DNA from 4 places in the Microbispora sp. H10836 genome. Region 4 is predicted to be linked to each of the others. Evidence: riboswitches for the same ligand, from Rfam matches in the RefSeq annotation. Region 4 holds a riboswitch; each other region holds the start of a gene.
What was found. A riboswitch is a leader RNA that binds a small molecule or an ion and turns the genes downstream of it on or off. The one in region 4 is predicted to bind cyclic di-AMP.
Positions count from the first base shown of each region.

Region 1 (3,776 bases), on a different contig from region 4:
CCAGCTGCTCGACCAGCTCCTGGCCATCCCCCACCTGCATCTGATCGTCGACGGCTACAACGTGACCAAGACCGGCTATCCCTCGCTGACCCTCGCCGACCAGCGGGCGCGGCTGCTCACCGGGCTCGGCGGGCTCGCCGTCCAGACGCGGGCGGAGGTGACGTGCGTCTTCGACGGCGCCGAGCTGAACGGGCCCGTCCAGGTGTCCGCGCCCCGCGGGGTCCGGGTGATGTTCAGCGCGCCCGGGGAGATCGCCGACGACCTCATCCGCACGCTGGTGCGGGCGGAGCCGCCGGGGCGGGCGATCGCGGTCGTCTCCTCCGACCGGGAGGTGGCCGAGTCGGTGCGCCGCATGGGCGCGCGCCCGGTGCCCTCGCTCCTGTTGCTGCGCCGGCTCGGCCGGGGCTGAGCCGCCGTACGCACGCTCCGGACCCGCGTCGTCGCCCTGGGTCATGACCACCGCGAATACCTGCGACTAGGTTGAAGCTTCAAGATCGCCTAGATAGAGTCGCGCGCAGGTTTCGTAGATCTAAAAAGGGGGCCTCAGTGCGAGGGCGTGTGCCGGTGGCCGCCGGTCTGGCCGCCGTGGTCCTGCTGACGCCGGTGACGGGCGCGCAGGCGGATCCGAAGCCCACAGTCGCGCAGGCCAAGGCGAAGCTGAACAAGCTGAACGAGCAGGCCGACAAGCTCGTGGACCGCTATAACGCGGCCAACGAGAAGTGGAAGAAGGCGAGGCAGAAGTACCTCGCCATCAACGAGGACTACAAGAAGCAGAACGTCCGGGTGGAGGAGCTCCGCGCCGGGCTGGTCACGATGGCCGTCAACAGCTACCAGGTCGGCGACATGGGGTCGTGGGGCGGCGTCTTCTACAGCTCGAACCCCGACTCCATGCTCAGCGGCCTGGCCACGCTCAACCACATCTCGGCCGAGCGTGCGGGGCGGCTTCGCGAGTACGAGGGCGCCATCCAGGGCCTCAAGGACCGCCGTGACCAGAGCAAGACGCTCTACAAGGAGGCCGCCGACGTCAGGAGCGAGCTCGCCGACGAGAAGGAGAAGGTCGACAAGCTCGTCAGGGAGCAGATGAAGCTGCTGCGCTCGCTCGGGACGTACAACCCCGGCAATCCGAACAGCGCCGGCGTCGTCTACACCGGACCGGCGTCGGGTAACGCGCTGTCGGCCCTCCAGTTCGCCTACAAGCAGGTCGGCAAGCCGTACCGCTACGGGGGCACCGGGCCGGACTCCTGGGACTGCTCGGGCCTCGTGCAGGCCGCCTGGTCGGCGGCGGGGGTGACCCTGCCCCGGACCAGCTACGAGCAGTGGGCCTGGGGCGCGAGCCGCAGGGTCTCCCTGGACGAGCTCCAGCCGGGCGATCTGCTCTGGCACGCCGGTTACGGGCACGTCGGCATCTACGCCGGCGACGGCAAGGTCGTCCACGCTCCGCAGACCGGGGACGTTGTGAAGATTGTCACACTCGCCGAGTATCACGCCATCGGTGCTGTCCGTCCCTGACGTCTCGCCCGGATCTGTGATGGTTGTGCCTCATGTGGCCGGATTGGGCCCGTGTGACGGGACTGTGAGCAGAGTCACATTTAGTCATCCGTGCTGCGGGTAAGCTGCGGTTTCTTCTTCTCGGCCTTCGTTATCCGATCTTTATCCGGCGCGAGGGCTTTGCCGAACGCGCCGGGTCCTGGGTAGCTTCTGGGCCGCGGCGGGCACGCCTCGCCGCCGCGAACCGGTCCGGCCGGCCGGTAGCGCAACCATCCACCGTCATCGGCGCCTCCAACACCCTCCCCCTCGCGGGATCCCCGGCGCCGATGGCCTGCCGAGTCCGTGCAGTCAGGAGGCACGGAGCCGGGGAACCATCGACCTTCACGCGAAGGTCCGGGGTGAATCGGCGCATCGCGCGCCGTAGGGCGACTTCCCCGCCCGAACCCGTCAGCTAACCCGGTAGGCGTTTGCGGAAGAGCCGAGGAGAGATCCTGTCTACCACCCCCGCTAGCCTGTCCCGTATTGCCCGAATTGCCCTGGGAGGTGCCGCTTTGACGGCATCCGTAGGGGTCGCCGGTGCGCATCCGGCGGCGGCCGACACGGTGACGGTCACGGTCGTCAAGACAGCCCCCGAGACGAAGACGACCACGAAGACGGCCACGGCGACCGGTGCGAACACCGCCGCCCGCGAGGCCGCGGCGAAGAAGCAGGCGACCAAGAAGAAGTCCGCCGCCAAGCGGAAGGTCAGCAGGACCGCGCTCCAGCGGGCCAAGGCCCGGCGCGCGGTGCAGATGGCCAGGAAGCAGATCGGCGACCCCTACCGCTACGGGGCCACGGGACCGGGCGCGTTCGACTGCTCGGGCCTGGTCCAGTACGCCTGGCGCAAGGCGGGCGTACGGCTGCCGCGCACGACGTGGTCCATCCGGGGCACGGTCAGGAAGAAGGTGTCCTGGGGGCACTTCGAGCCCGGTGACCTGATCTTCACCAGCGGCGGCGGCCACGTCGGCATGTACGTCGGGCACGGCAAGATGGTCCACGCTCCGCACAGCGGCACGCGGGTGCGGATCGACAAGCTGGACGCCTACCGGAGGAGCACCTTCGTGGGTGCCGTCCGTCCGGGCGTCTGAGGGCGCCGGTCACCAGCCCCCTCGACCGGCGCCGTCCTCGCGGCCCCGTCCACCTCGCCGAGGTGGACGGGGCCGTGGCATGTGCTGGTTACCATGCACGGCGTGACTGTCACGAGTGGCGTGCCCGTAGTCGTGCCGGGCGGGCGCGCCGAGGCCGGTCGGCGCCGGCCCGGCGATCCGTCCCACGGGGCCGTCCGTCCCCGCCGTGTCGCGGCCGTGGCCGTCGCGCTGGCCGCGCTGCTGGCCGGACCGGGGGCCGCGGCCGCGCCCGATCCGCTGCTCGCCCTGCGGCTCGATGCCCGCGCCGCCGTGCGGGAGCATCCGGGCATGTGGACCGGCGCCTCCGTCGCCCGCGGCGCGCGCGCGGTCGTCGTCGGGTCGCCCCGGCCGCTGGTCGCCGAGATCGCCGCGCTGGCCGATCGTGCGGGCCGTACGGTGACGAGGATCTGGGGCGGGTACGGCGGCGCGGTGGTCCTCGTGCCCCGCGGCGCGGAGCAGACCGCCGTGCTGGCCGCGCCCGCGAAGGTGGACGGCCTGGCGGCCGTCGCCACCGGCGGCCGGGTGATCGTGCAGCCGGCCGCGTTCGCCCGCCTGTCCGCGACGGGCCGCCTGGTCGTCGTGACCCACGAGCTGACGCACGTCGCGACCGCCGGTCCCCGCGCCGTCCCGATGTGGCTCATGGAGGGCTTCGCCGACTACGTGGGCTACCTGGACAGCGGGCTGCCGGTCCGCACGGTGGCCGCCGAGCTGGCCGCCGACGTGGCCGCCGGCAGACCGGCGCTGCGGGAGCTGCCGGGGCCCGGCGACTTCGCCGCCAGGCCCGCCCAGGCGTACGAGGAGGCGTGGCTGGCCTGCCGCTACATCGCCGCACGGTTCGGCGAGCGGAGGCTGGTCGCCCTCTACCGCGCCGCGCGGCGAGAGGAGATCGGCGCCGCCCTGCGGGAGGTGCTCGGGCTGACCGCCGGCCGCCTGACCCTCGAATGGCGGGCGTACGCGCGCGGGCAGCTCGCCCGGTCCTGATCGGCGTACGGCGGCGGTACGGCGGCGGCTGCGACAATGCCTTCTCGGGCGGCGCGGGCGGACCGCGCGGCCACGCCGGGGGGTGAGATGACGAAGCGGACGCTGATCGTCACGAACGACTTCCCGCCCAGACCGGGCGGC
Region 1 is NZ_JABBWU010000001.1:419,092-422,867, reverse strand. Features, by position in the region: gene HHX30_RS01945 (NYN domain-containing protein) at 1-409, shown strand, start outside; gene HHX30_RS01940 (C40 family peptidase) at 547-1,509, shown strand; cyclic di-AMP (ydaO/yuaA leader) riboswitch at 1,811-1,969, shown strand; gene HHX30_RS41185 (C40 family peptidase) at 2,040-2,615, shown strand; gene HHX30_RS01930 (hypothetical protein) at 2,718-3,635, shown strand; gene HHX30_RS01925 (glycosyltransferase family 4 protein) at 3,723-3,776, shown strand, end outside.
Region 1: another riboswitch for cyclic di-AMP. It lies ahead of HHX30_RS41185 (C40 family peptidase); the one in region 4 lies ahead of HHX30_RS15950 (CHAP domain-containing protein).

Region 2 (3,776 bases), on a different contig from region 4:
CTCGATCGCGACCCGGGCCGACGGGCCCTCGGCCGGGTTGGTGAAGTCGATGTTCACCGTGTGTTCCTGGCAGGCATGGTAGGGATGGTCGACGTAGACCATGCCGTCGGTGACCGTGAACCAGCCCGACGCCCCCTTGGCGGCGCCGTCGATCCGGATCTTCTCGGTGAGATAGGTGCACATCTGGTCCTCCTCAGGCGGCGAGGTGGCGGCCGAAGAAACCGAAGATCTTCTTCCAGCCCTCCACTGCGGCGGCGGGTCGGTAGTTCGGCCGGTCCACGGAGAAGAACGCGTGGCCGGCGTCCGGGTAGACGTGGAACTCGTGTTCCTTGCCGAGTCTCGTCAGCTCGGCGTCGAGCACCGCGACCTCGTCCGGCGAGGGGAACCTGTCGGCCGCGCCGAAGAGCCCGAGCAGCGGGCAGGACAGGTCGGCGGCCCGGGAGATCAGCGGCTCGGCCTTGAGCGGGAAGTCGGCGGGCGGCGCGGTGACCACGAAGGCCCCGTAACAGTCGACGGCCGCGTCGATCCGGAGCGAGCAGGCGGCCAGGAACGTCTGCCGGCCGCCGGAGCAGTAGCCGATGACACCGATCCTGCCGTTGGCGTGCTCCAGGCCCTTGAGGTAGGCCGCGGCGCCCGCGACGTCGCCGACGAGCTGCTCGTCCGGGACGCCCCCCTTGGCCCGGGCCGCCGCGGCCTGGTCGTCCGGGCTGACACCGGCGCCCTCGCGGGAGTACAGGTTGGGGCAGATGGCCGCGTATCCGTGTGCGGCGAACCTGCGCACGACCTCCTTGGTGGCCTCGTCGTACCCGGGCAGGTGGTGGATCACCACAACCCCGCCGTGAGGGCCGGTATCGAGCGGCCGGGCGGCGTACGCCTCGAGCTCGGCGCCTTCGTGTCCGGTGACGGCGACCGTGCCGGCCCACATCGCGTCGGTCATTGGGGTCCTTCCCTGGAATCGGGTCGCGCGCGGCCGGCGGCGTGGCCGCGTCCGGAAGCTCACGATAGTAGTTTCTTTTGCTAACTAAGTTTCCGCGGAGGCGATGTCGGGCCGCTGCGAGCGCGGCGGGGTGCGGGACTGCCGCCCGGGCGAGTGACGCCGCGCCCGGGCGCGGCGGCTCTGACCCGATCGGGCGTCCGGGCGCGCGTGCCGTACGGGTGTGTGGCGTATCTCACCGAGGGCGGACCGCGACCGCGAGGACCAGCGGAAGTGTCGCGCGACACCGGCCCGAATGGGGCCATTTGCCGGTTTTTGGGCCGTGTCTTACTTGTTATCTACTATGCTTCCCGTGTCGCGCCGGTGTGCGGTCCTCAACCCGAGGACGACCGGCGACCGCCGAATCCCGGACGTCATTCATCCCGGGAACCGGGGACCCATGTCTCTTGGGGTGAATCCGGACCATCCGGTAGGGCTACTCCTGGCCCGAACCCGTCAGCTAACCCGGTAGGCGGCCAAGGAGAGGAGAGCGCGTGGAGTGTCGGCTCCACCTGCCGATCCGGTCCGCGTCGCATCGACGGACCGCATGCCCGCCCTGGAACGTCTCCAGGCTTCCGGGGTGATGGCGCGCCCGTGACGGGCTGCCACATCTCCCGTTTCTGATTCCGCCCCGCCGCGAGGCCGTGCCCTCGTACGGCCATGCCGTCATGCCGTCACGCCCGGTGGGCCGGTTCGTCATGTCTCGAAGCGCGCCATGAGGAGCCTCCGATTTCCAGCGATCCCATAGCTCGACAGCTGCTCGACGCCGTCCGCCCGGAACTGGGCTACCGCGAACGAGCGGGAAAACATACGAAGTTCGGCGAATGGTACGCCGACAACGTGGCCAAGGACCCCGACTTCAAGACCGCACCCTGGTGCGACATGTTCGTCTCCTGGGCGGCGAACCGGGCCGGGGTGCAGGACCACGTCGGCGAGTTCGCGCTGACCACGCGGCACGCCAAGTGGTTCAAGAAGCAGCACGCCTGGAGCGACAAGCCCGAGCCGGGCGCCGTGGTCTTCTTCGACTGGTCGGGAACCAAGAACGTCCGCGACATCGACCACGTCGGCGTGGTCGAGAAGGTCGCGGGCGGGAAGGTCCACACCATCGAGGGCAACGTCGACGGCGTCTGGCTGAAGCGGAAGGTGCGCGACAAGAGCAAGATCGTCGGGTACGGCCTGCCGCGCAAGGTCAAGGCGACGCCGAAGGCGCCGGTGACGGTCCAGCCCGTGGCCGCGGTGAACGCCAGTGTCCAGGGTCCGGCCGGGCCGGCCACCAGGAACATGGCGGCGCAACAGGGGCAGTCTCCCGACGTCGTGTGGTCGCCGGGTGACGCCGTCCTGCCGGCCGGTCTGCTCTTCGCGGTGGTCTCCACCGCCGTGACCGGGCTCCGGGTCAAGGCCGCGGCGGCGCCCTCCGGCGGACGGCACCGCAGGCGCCGCACCCGGTGATCTCCCGCGAGCCCGCGTCGCAGGGGCGGCGGCCGGGCGGCGGCCGCCTCACTCCAGGAGGCGCTTCATCTCCTTGATCTCGGCCGACTGGCTGGAGACGACGGACGTCGCCATCCGCCGGGCCGGCTCGTACGCTCCGGCGCGCAGTTCGTCCCGTGCCATGGTCACGGCGCCATCGTGGTGCCGGATCATCATCGTGAGGAAGGCCCGGTCGAAGGGCCGTCCGGACAGGCCTTCGAGGCGCCGCATGTCCTCGGGGGACATCATGCCGGGCATGGCGTGGTGGGCCGGCGCGGCGCTCTCATCGGGCACCCGTTCGCCCCAGGCGGTGAGCCAGCCGCTCATCGCCTGGATCTCGGCAGCCTGGGCGGCCTTGATCCGCTCGGCGAGCCGCTTGACCCGGGCGTCGGCCGCCCGGCTTTCGGCCAGCTTCGACATCTCCACCGCCTGACGATGATGCGGGATCATCATCTGGGCGAACATGACGTCATGCTCGTTGTGGTCGGCCGCCGGCGTCGTGGCGGCCGGGGCGGCGGGCAGGGCCGGCGTGCCGGCGAAGGCGGCGGCGCCGTACCCGCCCATGCCGCTCAGCAGACCGGCCGCCAGCAGGGCCGAGGGCAGCACGCGTCCCCTCATCACAACCACCTCCGTTTTCGTCCGGACACGGTGATCGGGCCGGAGCGGAGCGGCGGCCCGGCACGCGGAGGCACCCCGGGAGTCGCGGGACCTGTTCCGCAGCGAGTCCCTCCGCGTGACCGGACCGCGACGCCCTCCGCTCGCCGTCCGCCTCGGGAGACGTGCCCGGCCGGATGCCGGTCATGCCTCCCGGGCCTCCTGCCGGTCGCGAGGCCGCGCGGTCCCCTGGGAAGGCGGCCGGACACACTTCTCGCCGCACTGTCGTGGCGTCCGCCGCTGGAGCGGACATAGGTCCGCTGAGCGGTCGTGTCAGAGGCTTCCGCCGCCGGGCGTCACGCAATGACGGAGCGAACCTGGGCATCCCGGGTTCTTCCTCTCGCCGTCAGGCGGACAGCGACAGGCTGGCAGGGTCTAAAGTTGACTCGGCGAGTTCGAGCGGAAGAGGCGTTCATGGCACGAGGCGACACTGGACCCGACTTCATCGAGGCGCTGGCGCGCGGCCTCGATGTCATCAGGGCGTTCCAGCCGGGGCGTCCGGTCATGTCCCTGACCGAGGTGGCGGCCGCGACCGGACTGGCCCGGCCGACCGCGCGGCGCATCCTGCTCACGCTGCAGGAGCTGGGGTACGCCCGGGCGGAGCAGGGCGGTTTCGCCCTCACCCCGCGGGTGCTCGAGCTCGGCGTCTCCTACGTCCGCTCGACGGGACTGTGGGAGGTCG
Region 2 is NZ_JABBWU010000009.1:119,498-123,273, reverse strand. Features, by position in the region: gene HHX30_RS18285 (DUF6295 family protein) at 1-183, opposite strand, end outside; gene HHX30_RS18280 (dienelactone hydrolase family protein) at 194-937, opposite strand; cyclic di-AMP (ydaO/yuaA leader) riboswitch at 1,322-1,464, shown strand; gene HHX30_RS18275 (CHAP domain-containing protein) at 1,814-2,422, shown strand; gene HHX30_RS18270 (DUF305 domain-containing protein) at 2,471-3,058, opposite strand; gene HHX30_RS18265 (IclR family transcriptional regulator C-terminal domain-containing protein) at 3,509-3,776, shown strand, end outside.
Region 2: another riboswitch for cyclic di-AMP. It lies ahead of HHX30_RS18275 (CHAP domain-containing protein); the one in region 4 lies ahead of HHX30_RS15950 (CHAP domain-containing protein).

Region 3 (3,776 bases), on a different contig from region 4:
TGGGGCGGGACCGCCTTCTCCTACCGGACCTCCAGCGACCCCAGCAACCCCAACGGCTGGTCGGCGCAGCAGACCCTGTCCACCGCGAGCATCACCGGCTCCGGCACCGGCCCCATCGACCAGACGCTCATCGGTGACGGCCAGAACATGTACCTGTTCTTCGCCGGGGACAACGGCAAGATCTACCGGTCGAGCATGCCCATCGGGAACTTCCCGGGCAACTTCGGCTCGAACTACACCACGATCATGAGCGACACGACGAACAACCTGTTCGAAGGCGTCGAGGTCTACAAGCTCCAGGGCCAGAACAAGTACCTGATGCTCGTCGAGTCGATCGGCTCGCAGGGCCGTTACTTCCGCTCCTACACGGCCACCAGCCTGGGCGGTTCGTGGACCCCGCAGGCCACGAGCGAGAGCAACCCGTTCGCCGGCAAGGCCAACAGCGGCGCCACCTGGACCAACGACATCAGTCACGGCGACCTGGTCCGCAACAACCCCGACCAGACCAAGACCGTCGACCCCTGCAACCTGCAGCTGCTCTACCAGGGTCGCAGCCCCAGCTCCGGCGGCGACTACGGCCTCCTGCCCTACCGGCCGGGCGTGCTGACGCTGCAGCGCTGATGGTGTGATCAAGGGCTCGTGAGACCTCCGGTCGGTTCGCCCGACCGGAGGTTTCCCGGGCGTCCCCGGCGGAGACGGGCGGCGACGGCACGCGCCGGGACATCTCCGCCGGGGAATCGTCATCCTCGCGCCCGGTGTCAGACCCCCGGGCGTACGGCGGTGAGGAAGCCGCTCCTCCAGTAGCCCTTGAGGCTGTCGACCCGGACCACCGCTCCGCTGTGCGGGGCGTTGATCACCTTCTTGTGCCCGATGTACATGCCCACGTGGCCGCCGCCGCTGGTGAAGACGAGGTCGCCAGGCTTGAGGTGCGCCAGGGAGACCTTCTTCTTGACGGCGTTGAGCATCGACCACGTCGTACGCGGGAGCTTGATCCCGGCCTTGCGCCAGGCGAACTGGACCAGCCCGGAGCAGTCGAACGCCCGGGGGCCTGTGGCGCCCCACACGTAGGGATCGCCGAGCTGCTTCTTCGCCACCTTGATGGCGCGCTTGGCCTTCTCCTGCTGCAGAGCGGACTTGCTGAGCTTCTTGTCCGCGGCGGCGTTCGGGGTGGCCTCAGCAGTGGTGGCTGCCGTGGTCGCCGTCGTGGTCGCCGCGGCGGTGTCCGGGGTGGCTCCCGTCGCGGGGGGCTGCGGCGGGATGAGCGTCGAGGCGGGCTGTGGTGCCGTGACCGTCCCCGGCGCGGCGGCCGCGGGCAGCGCGCCGAAGGCCGCTACAGACGCGGTCAGCGCGACGCCACCGATCGTGACGCGGGCGATGCGGGACAGAGTGGCGGGGTTGGTAGACAGGGGGTCTCTCCTAGAGTCTTCCGCTTGCGCCTACCGGGTTAGCTGACGGATTCGGGCAGGGAAGTCGCCCTACGGCGCTCGGCGCGCCGATTCACCCCGGACCTTCGTACGAAGGTCGACTGGTTCCCCGGCTCCGTGCCTCCTTGCTGCACGGATTCGGCGTCACCGGCGCCATCGGGGGGCGGAGAGGACATGGCGGCGGTGACTGTGGATTTTCGTTTTCAAGCACGGCGGAGCCGGTTCGCGACGGCGGCGTCATGGGGTACGCCGCCGTCGCAGGGCAAGGAAACTACCAAGCTCCCCCATATTGGGGCAAAGGGCACATAAAGGGTAAGAAGCCCATAAAAAGGATCAATCCCGCATAACTGCAGGTCAGGGCCTCGCGCTCGGGGAAACGTGGTGCTCGTCACACCTGCGCGAGGGCCGGTGGGAAGCCCTCGGCGTCGTGAAGATCACCGCGACGTCGCGCGGGCTGTTCGACTCCGGAGACCCACCGGAGTGCATCCCGGAAGAACGCCGGGCGCCCGGGGCGCGCTCGAGAACGAGAGCCGGCGGTGTCCGCGGACGAGCCGGTCAGCGCGTACGCCAGAACGTGCCGTTGGCCGAGGGGTCGTCGGGGTCGCCCTGCGGCACGGTGAAACCCGCACCCCACAGTGCCGCCGTCCCCGGCCTGCGCGCGATCGAGAACAGGACGGCGTCGGTGCCCGCCTTCCGCGGGAGGGGGACGCTCCTCCACGCCGAGCCCGTGACATGCCACAGAGTGGGGTTCCAGTTGCCCTGCACGACCCACACGCCGCCCTTGCCGTCGGGCTCCACCTCCGTGTACGGCTGCGCGTTGGCGCTGCCGACCGAGGTGGCCCACGACGTGCCGTTCCAGCGCATCACCAGAGTGCGGTTGTAGGTGACGTCGTCACCCTCGTCGTTCGCGCCCTCCCAGGTGACGCCGCCGACGGCCCACACGTTCCCCGGGCTCACGACGGCGATGTCGTCGAGGAACGCGACGGCGTCGGGAGCGGGCAGCTTGATCGCGGGTGTGGGCACCAGCGCCCAGGACTTCCCGTTCCACCGCATGACAGCGGGACGGTCGCCCTTGGTCCCCGCCGCCCAGACGTCGCGGGCCTTGTACGCGTCGACGGCGGCGGCGTGGGCCGGCAGACGGACGCTCCTCCACGAGGACCCGTTCCAGTGCCTGGCCGAGGCCGAGGACCCGGCCACCGCCCAGACGTCCTTCGCGCCCGTCGCGTCGGCGTCCGTTGCCGAGAACGCGCCGCCCAGCGAGAAAGCGGTCCACGCGCGGCCGTTCCACCGGGCGGCCTTCCCCTGGCCGAAGACCCACACGTTCCTGTTCGAGGTGGCCGTCACGGCCTTCAGTTCGTACGACGGGGTGCCGGGGACCACCTGCCACGCCCGGCCGTCGTACCACTGGACCAGGCCCCGCTGCTTCCCGTTCGCGACCCGGTGACCGGCCGCCCACACCGACCCGTCGCCCAGGACCGCCACGTCGTCGAGGACGTCGTCACCGGGCAGGGTGTTCACCCTGGCCAGCCGCCACGCGGCGGTCTCCCCGGCCCGGCCGCCCTCGTGGGTCACGCCGGAGGCCGCCACGGCAGGCGCGCACGCCAGCGCGAGCGCCGTCATCCCCGAGACGAACACGGTACGCACAACGCCTCCCCTTCCGTCATGAGGATGACGTCCGGGGGAGAGGATCAGTTCACTCCGTCACCCGGACGATTTGCTCGTTTTCTCCGTCCACGGCTCGTACGTGCTGTCTCCCGGGAGCACCCAGACCCGCGCGTCTGGCCTGGTGATCGTCCGCAGCAACGTCGCCTTGCCGGTCGTCTTCGAGACCCGGTAGATCGCCACGCCGGTCTTGGTCTTCGACCGGACGACCACGCGCCCCGCCTGGTCGAAGTCGAGGTCGTCGATGTACTGCCCGCGCGGCAGCCGCACGGTCACTGTGCCGCCGGCACGGCCGGTACGCAGGTCGAGCATGCGCATCTTCCGGTACTTCGGCCAGGTGCCGACAGGCACCGCCGCCGTGCGGTAGTCGTTCGCGAGCGCCATCGGCGACAGCCGCGTCTTCAACCGCGACCGGGCACGCAGCCCGCGGTCGAACACCGTCACCCGGTCCCCTTCCAGCAGCAGCCGCTTGCTGTCGGGGCTGAATCCCGCGAAGCTCCACATGTCCGTCCCGCCGGGCTTGGACAAGGTCTTGCCTTTCCGCAGGTCCACGAAGACCCCCGTCCCGGGCGCCGAGGTCGTCGTGATCACGTAGCTGCCGTCGTCCGACACCAACGGCCATTCCTCGTCGATGGCGTACGCCTGGATCGCCCGCGACACCACTCTTTCCTTGCCGTCGAGGGTGCGTTC
Region 3 is NZ_JABBWU010000003.1:203,150-206,925, forward strand. Features, by position in the region: gene HHX30_RS08400 (non-reducing end alpha-L-arabinofuranosidase family hydrolase) at 1-621, shown strand, start outside; gene HHX30_RS08405 (C40 family peptidase) at 759-1,094, opposite strand; cyclic di-AMP (ydaO/yuaA leader) riboswitch at 1,419-1,578, opposite strand; gene HHX30_RS08410 (hypothetical protein) at 1,980-3,068, opposite strand; gene HHX30_RS08415 (hypothetical protein) at 3,126-3,776, opposite strand, start outside.
Region 3: another riboswitch for cyclic di-AMP. It lies ahead of HHX30_RS08405 (C40 family peptidase); the one in region 4 lies ahead of HHX30_RS15950 (CHAP domain-containing protein).

Region 4 (3,776 bases):
GTTGGGATGCGGGTGCTCGTGGTCGAGGACGAGGAACAGCTGGCCGACGCCGTCGCCCGGGGGCTGCGGCTGCACGCGATCGCCGTGGACGTGGCCTACGACGGCCGGGAGGCGCTGGAGCTGACCGCCTACGTCGACTACGACGTGGTCGTGCTGGACCGCGACCTGCCCGACGTGCACGGGGACGAGGTCTGCCGGGAGCTGATCGGCGCCGGAGGGGCGAGCCGCATCCTCATGCTCACCGCGGCCGGGCGGGTCAGGGACCGGGTCGGGGGCCTGTCCCTGGGCGCCGACGACTACCTGGTCAAGCCGTTCGCGTTCGCAGAGCTGGTGGCCCGGGTCCGGGCGCTGGCCCGGCGCTCGTCCCGTACGGTGCCGCCCGTGCTGGAGCGGGCCGGGATCCGGCTCGACCCCGCCCGCCGTACGGTCGTGCGGGACGGGCGGCAGGTGGCGCTGGGCCGCAGGGAGTTCGACGTGCTGCACGAGCTCATGCGGGCGGGCGGCGACCTGGTCACCTCGGCACGGCTGCGCGCGGACGTGTGGGACGAGCACTCCGACGCCGGAACGGGCGTGCTGCGCGTCACGATCACCTCGCTGCGCCGCAAGCTGGGCGTCCCTGCCGTGATCGAGAACGTGCCGGGCCGGGGGTACCGGCTGTGACCCGTGCCCTGTTCTTCTGGGGCAGGCTGGGCCTGCGCATGCGGCTCACCCTGCTGTACGGCGGGCTGTTCTTCGTGGCGGGGTCGGTGCTGCTGTGGTTCACCCACCTGCTGACGGCTCGGGCGCTCAACCAGCGGTTCGTGGTGGCGGTGGCGTCGAAGGTGACCGGCGCGGGCGCCTCCGACGCGGTTCCGGGGGGCGCGCTGCCCGACGCCGACATGCTCGCGCGGCGGGTGCGCACCGATGTCGAGCAGGGGGCGGCCGGCGTGCTGAGCGACGTCCTCGGGTCGTCGGTGATCGTCATGATCCTGGTCGGGGCCGTCGCGGTTCTGCTGGGATACCTGGTGGCCGACCGCGCGCTGCGCCCGCTTGAGCGGGTGACCGAGACCGCGCAGCGGCTGTCGGAGAGCACGCTGCACGAGCGGATCGCCCTGAGCGGCCCCCAGGACGAGGTCAAACGGCTCGCCGACACCTTCGACGCGATGCTCGACCGGCTGCACCGGGTGTTCGACGCCCAGCGCCGGTTCATCGCCAACGCCTCCCACGAGCTGCGCACCCCGCTCGCGGTCAACCGTACGGTGCTGGAGGTGTCGCTGGAGGAGCCGGCGGCGTCGGAGGACCTCAAGGCGCTGGCCCGGGCGCTGCTCGGCACCAACGCCAGGCATGAGCGGCTGATCGAGGGCCTGCTCATGCTGGCCCAGTCGGAACAGGAGCTCACCGCCCGCAGGCCGGTCGACCTGCGGCAGGTCGTCCGTACGGCCATGGAGCAGATCGATCTGCAGCCGCGCCGCAGGAAGGTGGTCGTCCACGAGGACCTGTGCCGGGCGGTCGCGTACGGCGATCCGCTCCTCCTGGAACGCTGCCTGTTCAACCTGCTGGAGAACGCGATCAAGTACAACGTGCGGGACGGGGATGTCTGGGTCCGGCTGCGGGAGGACGAGAGCGGAGTGAGCGTGACGGTGGAGAACACCGGGACCCTGGTCCCGCCCTACGAGGTGGACGACCTGTTCGAGCCGTTCCGCCGGCTCGGCGGCGACCGCGTCCGCTCCGCCCGGGGGGCGGGGCTGGGCCTGTCCATCGTCCAGGCCATCGCGGTGGCACACGGCGGCACGGCGGAGGCGCTCGCCCGGCCGGAGGGCGGCCTGGCGGTGACCGTACGCCTGCCCGGGCCCGCCAGGGGTGATCACATCCGGGCTTCCCTACCCACTGTCGCCCGGCCTCTCCCTACTCGCGAGTAAAATCCGAGTTGTTCTAACTTGACCGGTTTGACCTGGTCTATTACCTTTTAGGCAGCTCAGGGCGCACTTGCTCATTCATTGGCCAAGAAGCCCTCCTCAGACCGACGCGGCCGGCCGATCCCGGCTTGCCGCCCGGCCGCCGAGTCCGCGTCCGCGCGGAGCCGGGGACCCACCTCTCCTGGGGTGAATCGGCATGCCTGCCATGCCGTAGGGCGCCTTCCAGCCCGAACCCGTCAGCTAACCCGGTAGGCGGCATGGAAGTAAGGGAGTTCGCCCCACCATGCACGTCCTCAACACCTGTGTTCGCGCTGCCCTCGTAAGCGGGGCCCTCGCTTCGGCCGTGCTGGTCGCGGCGCCGGCCGCGCACGCCGACAACCCCGCCACCGGCAAGGGCCCGGCGGCCGCGCAGTCCATGGCCGAGATCGCCTCGACCCTGCCCAAGGTCAGCGCGGTCGACGTGCTGAGCCTGGCCAAGAGCCAGGTCGGGATCAGGGAGAACGCCTACGGCGGCGGGACCAAGTTCCAGCAGTGGTACATGTCCTCTCCCCGCGCCCAGGAGACCCTCGCCCGTGACGGCGGCACCCTGAAGGGCTACCTGAACGCGCCCTGGTGCGACATGTTCGTCTCCTGGGTCGGCCACGAGCTCGGCATCGGGCCGGTCATGGGCTCCGACGCCTACACCGTCGAGCACGCCAACTGGTTCGCCGACCACGGCCGCTGGGGCCGGACGCCCAAGCCGGGCGCGGTGGTGTTCTTCAACTGGAACGGCAGCAAGGACATCGGCGACATCGTGCACGTCGGCTTCGTCGTCAAGGACAACGGCGACGGCACCATCCGGACCATCGAGGGCAACACCGGCAACGGCGCCGTCGAGGTCCGCACCCGTCCCACCTGGCAGGCTGTCGGGTACGGCTACCCGATGTACCCGGGCGAAGCCGCCGCCTCCGCCTGACGGCTGACGCCCCGACCCACGAAGCGCGCCGGTGATCCCGGCGCGCTTCGCCATACCCCCGCCCGCCGCGCAGGCGCCCGGCGCTGATGCTCAAGGCGCCGGCCTCCGAGGTGGCGCAGCCGGTCTGGGGGCCACGCGCTCGAGCTTGGTCCAGCCCGTCCAGCCTCGCTGCTTCAGCAGCTCGATCAGCCGACGCGCCGGCGGCACGGTGTCGACCGCCAGCGTGTCCATGAGCTTGACGAGCGGTGACTCGATGTCGGTGTCGTCGACATAGTGCTCGCCCCGCTCGTCGGCCATACGCGTGATGTAGACGGCCAGCTTGTCGGCCAGCTCGACCAGCCGCGGGTCGTCGTCGTCTCGATCGAGAGCCTGACTCAAGGTGAGGTAGAAACCGACGAGCCGCGGGTCGTCGATCTGCTCCCGCTTGCGTGCCATCCACTCCGCGACTCGCCCGGGTGAGTGCGCGGCCAGGGGGATCCAGCCGTCACGCTCGGCCCGGACGATCCGCTCGTCGACCCCGAGCGCCCGCAGCCGGTCGAGATACTCGACCACCTCCGGGGGGAGTGCCAGGCTGTCCCCGGAGGCGAGCCGGGCAATTCGCTCGCGATGCCGCTGCCGCTCCCGGATTTCCGCCCGCAGCCGCCTGTCGATGTCCGCGACCGCCGCGGCGAACTCCTCCTCACCGGACTGCAGCAGCTCCCGCACCCGCGCCAGCGGAACCCCGGCCTCGGCGAGGGTTCGGATTCTGATCAGCTCGATCACGGCGCCGGCGTCGTATCTGCGGTAGCCGGAGTGGTCCCGCTCCGGCTCCGGCAGCAGCCCCTTGGCGTGGTAGTGCCGTACCGCGCGCACCGTCACTCCGGCATAGGACGCCAGCTCGCCGATGGTCAGCATCAGACCGGTCTCCGGGAGTCGCTCACGAGGTC
Region 4 is NZ_JABBWU010000007.1:256,513-260,288, forward strand. Features, by position in the region: gene HHX30_RS15940 (response regulator transcription factor) at 7-660, shown strand; gene HHX30_RS15945 (HAMP domain-containing sensor histidine kinase) at 657-1,898, shown strand; cyclic di-AMP (ydaO/yuaA leader) riboswitch at 2,026-2,164, shown strand; gene HHX30_RS15950 (CHAP domain-containing protein) at 2,179-2,850, shown strand; gene HHX30_RS15955 (MerR family transcriptional regulator) at 2,941-3,744, opposite strand; gene HHX30_RS40660 (alpha/beta fold hydrolase) at 3,767-3,776, opposite strand, start outside.